2 regions of the Verrucosispora sp. WMMC514 genome follow, and region 2 is predicted to be linked to the other one. Evidence: riboswitches for the same ligand, from Rfam matches in the RefSeq annotation. Region 2 holds a riboswitch; the other holds the start of a gene.
What was found. Region 2 has a riboswitch for thiamine pyrophosphate ahead of O7597_RS03965 (ECF transporter S component). Riboswitches for the same ligand answer to the same signal wherever they lie in the genome.
Positions count from the first base shown of each region.

Region 1: another riboswitch for thiamine pyrophosphate. It lies ahead of O7597_RS07195 (thiamine phosphate synthase); the one in region 2 lies ahead of O7597_RS03965 (ECF transporter S component).

Region 1 covers NZ_CP114906.1:1,591,296-1,594,697, forward strand. Annotated here, with positions in the region: gene thiO (glycine oxidase ThiO) at 1-1,092, opposite strand, end outside; gene O7597_RS07195 (thiamine phosphate synthase) at 1,086-1,712, opposite strand; TPP riboswitch at 1,707-1,816, opposite strand; gene O7597_RS07200 (ThuA domain-containing protein) at 2,169-3,402, shown strand, end outside.
Region 2 covers NZ_CP114906.1:899,836-903,237, reverse strand. Annotated here, with positions in the region: gene O7597_RS03970 (ABC transporter ATP-binding protein) at 1-891, opposite strand, end outside; gene O7597_RS03965 (ECF transporter S component) at 994-1,584, opposite strand; TPP riboswitch at 1,657-1,762, opposite strand; gene O7597_RS03960 (permease) at 2,095-3,036, shown strand; gene O7597_RS03955 (TIGR03943 family protein) at 3,033-3,402, shown strand, end outside.

The DNA.
Region 1 (3,402 bases), 690 kb from region 2:
TCGGAAGGGCGCGAGCAGGGTGTGCGGGCTGCCGTCGCCGGTGATCAAGTCGGTGATCAGGTCCGCGGTGACCGGGGTGAGCACGATTCCGTGCCGGTGGTGACCGCCGGCCACCAGCACGTCCGGGTGGCCCGGCATCGGCCCCAGGATCGGGGCGTTGTCCGGCGTGCCGGGGCGCAGCCCCGCCAGCGTCTCCACCAGGTCGTACTCGGCGATCTCGGGCAGCAGGTCGACGGCGGCCCGCAGCAGCCGCAGCACCGCTCCGGCGCAGATGCCCAGGTCGGAGCGCTCCTCGACGGTCGCGCCGACGACCACCTCGCCGCTGTCCCGGGGCACCAGGTAGACATGCTCACCGTCGGCGTACCCCCGGATCACGTGCCGGAAGCCTGGCGGCCCGCCGTCCGGCGCACGCAACCGCAGCACCTGTCCCTTCACCGGACGGACCGGCAGGCCGGTCAGGGCCGCGACGCCGCAGCCGGCGGCGACCACCGTCACGCCGGCCGTGACGTCGGACAGCCGCCGCACCGGCGCGGCTACCAGCACCGCGCCCGCCCGTTCCGCCGCCAGCCGCAGCGCCGGCACCAGCCGGCGCGGGTCGACCTGGTGGTCGGTGGCGGCGAGTGCGCCGCCGCGCACCCGGGGTGCCAGCGCCGGCTCGCGCTCGCGCAGCTGCGACGGGCGCAGCGGCGTCACCGGCAACCCCAGCCCCTGTTGGTACGCCCAGAGCCGACGTGCCTCGGCGAGGTCGTCGGCGGTCAGCCCGACCATCAGGGTGCCCTCGGTCCGGTAGCCGATGTCGGTGCCGGTCGCCTCGGTCAGTTCGGCGGCGAACCCGGGCCAGCGGCCGGCCGACTCGGTCAGCAGGGCGGTCAGCTCCCGCTCACCGAAGTACGCCTCGGCGACCGGTGCCAGCATGCCGGCGGCCACGTGCGAGGCACCCGACCCGGGTGCCGGATCGTGCACGACCACCCGAAGCCCGCGCGCCGCGCACCGCCAGGCGACCGCCCACCCGATCGGCCCGCCACCCACGACGGCCACATCGGGCCGGCGCGGCGGCACCGGACCGGTGGTGGCGGGTCGCCCGGTCAACACGTCAGCGCCCGGACCAGCTCGGCGGCGGCGCGGGCGGGATCGCTGGCTCCGGAGAGCGCACCCACCACCGCCACCCCGTACACGCCGGCGGCCCGTAACTCGGGCACGTCCGCCGCCGTCACCCCGCCGATGGCGATCACCGGCACGTCGACCGCCTCGACCACCGCCCGGACACCGGTCACACCGATCGGCGGCGGCAGCCCCTCCTTGGTGGCGGTGACGCGGCACGGGCCCACGCCCAGATAGCTGGCTCCGGCGGTGACCGCCGCAAGCGCGCTCGCCGGTTCCCGGGCGGTGGCACCCAGCACCGCGGTCGGGCCGAGCACCTTCCGGGCCGCCGCCACGGGCAGATCGTCGGCGCCGACGTGACCACCGGCGGCGTCGGTCCCCAGGGCCACGTGCAGCCGGTCGTTGACCAGGCAGGGCACCTGGTACGGCGCGCAGCGGGCGAGCACCTGCCGGGTCAGCTCGTACGCCTGCCGGTCGGTCGCGGTGTCCTCGACCCGGACCTGCACCACCAGTTCGGTGTGGGCCACCGGTAGCACGGCACGAAGCACGGCGAGCGGATCCCGCCCGGGTCGGGTGTCGGTGATCAGATGCAGTCGTCCCAGGGACGGCACGGCAACACTCCTCCCTGCGCCGGCATTACCCGGATCAGGTTCGACGGTCGGGGGCTCTCAGCCCCCCTCTCAGCCCGGTACACCGGGCTCCCGTGGGTTCGTTGGGTGTCACCGTACGTCGTTTCGTCGGCTCCGCCAAGCCCGTCCCGCGCCGCCACCGGCGGTGCGGGCCACCCGGTCAGGCCGACCCGCAACTGCCTCTCGAACGGACTCGCGGCAGCACGGCGGCCGGAAAAAGGCCGGATATACAGCGACTCACACCAATAGAAAATGACCCCGTTACCAAAACGTTACAAGGCTCCACCTTGCTCGAAACTAGATTCACTGACGCAAATTGAAGTGATCGGATCGGCTGAGTCGGCACCCAGACCTCGCTCGTCAGGTATGGGCGGTCGGACCGACGGGAGTGACCACCGTCGTGCACTCCGAACCGTCCCACGGACAGAGGAGATCCTCGTGCCCCGACCCAGTCGGCGGCGAGCCCCGCTCGCCGCAGTGACCGTGGCGCTACTCGCCTTCACACTCATCCTGACCGCCGCACCGGCCCCGATCGCCGATCCCGCCGCCGCGCGGGCCGCCCGTCCCGCCGTCGCCGCGGCGGCGGAGCCCTACGCCGTCCTGGTCTTCTCCAAGACCGCCGGGTTCCGGCACGACTCGATCCCGGCCGGCATCAACGCGATCCAGCAACTCGGCACGGCGAACGGGTTCACCGTCACCACCACCGAGGACAGCGCCGCCTTCACCGACACCAACCTCGCCAGGTTCAAGGCGGTCATCTGGTTGTCCACCACCGGCGACGTGCTCAACGCCAGCCAGCAGGCGGCCTTCGAGCGCTACATCCGCGCCGGTGGCGGGTACGTCGGCGTGCACGCCGCGTCCGACACCGAGTACGACTGGGCCTGGTACGGCCAACTGGTCGGTGCCTACTTCAACAGCCACCCGGCCAACCAGACGGCCACGGTGAAGGTCGAGGACACCACCCACGAGTCGACCCGGCACCTGCCGGAGCGGTGGTCCCGGTTCGACGAGTGGTACAACTTCCGCACCAACCCCCGCGCCCGCCAGGTGCAGGTGCTGGCCTCGCTCGACGAGCGCAGCTACAGCCCGGGCAGCGGCGCGATGGGGCAGGACCACCCGATCGCCTGGTGCCAGAACTTCGACGGTGGACGGTCCTGGTACACCGGGGGCGGGCACACCCAGGAGTCCTTCACCAACGCCGAGTTCCGGCAGCACCTGCTCGGTGGTATCCAGACCGCGGCCGGGGTGGTGCACGCCGACTGCGGTGCCGGCCGAGCCGCCAGCTTCGAGAAGGTGACGCTGGACAGCAACACCAGCAACCCGATGGAGCTGGACATCGCGCCCGACGGCCGGGTCTTCTACATCGAACGCGACGGCCGGGTGCAGATCATCAAGCCGGACACCGGCCAGACCGTCACCGCGCTGCGGCTGAGCGTCTTCGCCGGCAACGAGGACGGCCTGCTGGGCATCCGCCTCGACCCCGACTTCGCCAGCAACGGGTGGGTCTGGCTCTACTACGCCCCCAGCGCGGGCGGTTCCCGCAACAACCTGTCCCGGTTCACCGTCACCGGTGACACGATCAACCCGTCCAGCGAGCGGGTCGTGCTGGAGGTGCCCACGCAGCGCAACACCTGCTGCCACATGGGCGGGACGATGACCTTCGACTCGGCCG
Region 2 (3,402 bases):
CAGGGTGGACTTCCCGGCGCCGTTGCGACCGAGCACGGCGAGCGCCTCACCGGCGCGTACGGTCAGGTCGGTGGGGGACAGCCGGGGCGGCTGGCCGAGCCGTTCGGCGGTGAGCAGCACCTCACCCGCCGGACCCGCGGCCCGGCGCGGCGGGATCGTGCGGCCGGGCACCCAGACTCCCGCTGCGGCGAGGGCGTCGCCGTGCGCGGCGAAGACCGCCTCCGGCGGGCCGTCGGCGCGGATCCCGCCGCCGGGTTCGAGCACCACCACCCGGTCGACCAGGGGTAGCGCCTCGGCCACCCGGTGTTCGACCAGGATCAGGCTGGTGTCGGCGTCCACCGCCCGGCCGAGCGCGGCGCGGATCAGGGCGGCACCGGACGGGTCGAGGTTGGCGGTGGGTTCGTCCAGCAGCAGCAGACCGGGACGCAGCGCCAGCACGCCGGCCAGGGCGAGGCGCTGCTGTTCACCGCCGGAGAGCGCCGCGGTGGGTCGGTCCCGGTGGTACGGGAAGCCGACCCGGCGCAGCGCCTCGTCGACCCGGTCCCAGATCTGTCCGGTCGGCACGCCCCGGTTCTCCAGCCCGAACGCCACGTCGTCACCGCTGCGAGCCATGACGAGCTGGGACTGCGGATCCTGGAAGACGATGCCGACCCCGTCGCGGGCCTCGCCGACCGGCCGGCCGTCGATCTCGATGGTGCCCTCGTGCTCCCCGGAGTCCTCGGGCAGCAGCCCGGCCAGCGCCGCCAGCAGGGTGCTCTTACCGGCCCCCGACGCCCCGAGCAGCAGCACCTTCTCACCGCGCTCCACCCGCAGATCGACCCCACGCACCGCCCAGCCACGCCTCCCGGCATGCCGCCATCCGAACCCCCGCACCCACACCCCCGCGCCCATCCCTCCCACCCCTCCTTCCTCCCTGTCGATCATGAGGTTGACGGTTGCTGTGGAGACCGAAGTTGCCGCTGACCTCATGATCAACGTGGCCGGGTTCCGAGGTCAGACGAGGGGGCGTTCGCGGGCGGCGGGGAAGCGGTCGAGGACGCCGGTGCGGGTGAGGGCACGGGTGAGGGCGTGGGCGCCGGCACCGGCGATCACGGTGGCGCTGACGACGGTGAGCGCGGCGTAGGGCAGGCGGTAGGTGGCGATGTCGCGTTCGGCGTTCCAGTAGACGAAGTCGAAGATCGCCGCGCTCAGGCCGGTCAGCGCGCCGGCCAGCAGGGCGGCCGGCAGCCGGTACGAGCGGTACCGGAAGGCGGCGAAGGCCAGCTCGGCGCCGAGGCCCTGCATCAGTCCCTGCAACAGGACGATGGTGCCCCACTGGCTACCGAGCAGGGCCGAGATGACCGCCGCCAGCAACTCGCAGTACAGCGAGGCGCCGGGCTTGCGGATGACGAGGCCGCCGAGGACGGCCGGCACCAGCCAGACACCGTAGATGAGCGTCTGTGCCGGCGGGAAGAAGCTGAAGGCGCCCTCGGTGGCGCTCCACACCACGCCCCAGGCCCAGAAGATGACGCCGAAGGCGACCGCGATGACCGACGCCACCACGATGTCGATGGTGCGCCAGCGGTTGCTGTCAGTTGTCTGCACGATGATTGCTCCCAGTCCGGATGCGAACCAGGCAAGACGCACGCTCCGCCCGGCGGCGCCGGACGGTGGCGGGCTGGAGGTGGACCGAACTCCCTGCGCTGGCATTACCCAGATCAGGTACGGAGGGTCTGCGGGCGGACCCGCACTCTCAGCGCTGTGCGCTCCCCTGTCGGAGGTGTTGTCTGTCCCGCCGACGCTAACACCATGGAAGATCCACCGGCAATGTGATCCACCCAGGTCACGACGGGTGTTCGCGTCCGGCTGGTCCGGTCGGCCGGGGACGCGGCTGCGGCCGACCGAATCTGTGACATCCATCGACGTCATCCGCGCCGGACGGTAATCTCAGTCCGCCGATCCGCCACGGCCGAAGGGTGACGGGTGACCACAGACACTGACCGGGCCGTCCCGGGCGAACCGGGCGGTCGGGCCTCGGCCGGGGGCGTCGACACCGGAACCCGCACCCCGGAGCCCGCCGCTGGCGAGCCGCCCCGGCGCTGGCTCGGCGACCGGATCGGCTCGGTGGAGGTCCTGGCGGCGCTGCTGATCCTCCTGATCATCTTTCGGGAGCCGATCGCCGCCGCCCTGGACGATCCCCGCATCCAGACCTGGACCACTGTCTTCGTCTCGATCATGGTGCAGGCGGTGCCGTTCCTGGTCTTCGGCGTGCTGCTCTCCGCGGTGATCGCGGTGTTCGTACCCCGATCCTTCTGGGCGAGGGCGCTGCCCCGGCACCCGGCACTGGCGGTACCGGCGGCCAGCGCGGCCGGGGTGGTGCTGCCGGGCTGCGAGTGCGGCTCGGTGCCGATCGCCGGGTCACTGATCCGGCGCGGTGTCACGCCGGCCGCCGCGCTGGCGTTCCTGCTCGCCGCCCCGGCCGTCAACCCGATCGTGCTCACCGCCACCGCGGTGGCCTTCCCGAACAACCCCGAGATGGTGCTCGCCCGGGGCGTCGCCAGCCTGATCGTCGCCATGATCATGGGTTGGCTCTGGCTGCGGCTCGGGCGTACCGAATGGATCAGGATGCCGCGTCGTCCGGAACTGGACGACGCGTCCCGGGGCCGGGCCTTCTGGGCCGCGGTACGCCACGACGTGACGCACGCCGGTGGTTTCCTGGTGCTCGGCGCGATGGCCGCCGCCAGCATCAACGTGCTGGTGCCGGAGCGGTGGTTGCAGACCCTGGCCGACAACGCGTGGTTGTCGATCCTGGCGCTGGCGTTGCTCGCCGTGCTGCTCTCGCTCTGCTCGGAGGCCGACGCCTTCGTCGCGGCCTCGCTGTCCCAGTTCTCGCTCACGTCCCGACTGGTCTTCCTGGTGGTGGGGCCGATGGTCGATCTCAAGCTGATCTCGATGCAGGCCGGTGTGTTCGGTCGACGCTTCGCCTTCCGGTTCGCACCGACCACCTTCGTGGTGGCCCTGCTTGTCGCCGCCGGCGCCGGGGCGGTGCTGCTGTGAACCGGCAGGCGCAGGCGGTGATCCTGCTGCTGCTCGGCGGTGCGGTGATCCGGGCCAGCGTCACCGACCTCTACCTGCGCTACGTCAAGGAAGGGCTGCGCCCCTTCCTGATCGCCGCCGGCCTGCTGCTGGTCGCCGGGGCGATCATGACCCTCTGGTACGAGCTGCGCCCCGCGGCCCCCCGCGCGCTGGCCCCGGCCGGCGAACCCGGCGGCGCTCCCGCCGGTGGCGACGGTGCCGCTGTCGGCGGCAGTGTCCCGGCCGGCGGCAGCGTCGACGTCCCGGACGTCGACGCTGGCGGTCCGGCGAGCGGGCCTGCCGACGGGCACGACGGGCACGGGCATGCCCATCACGAGCCACGGGTCG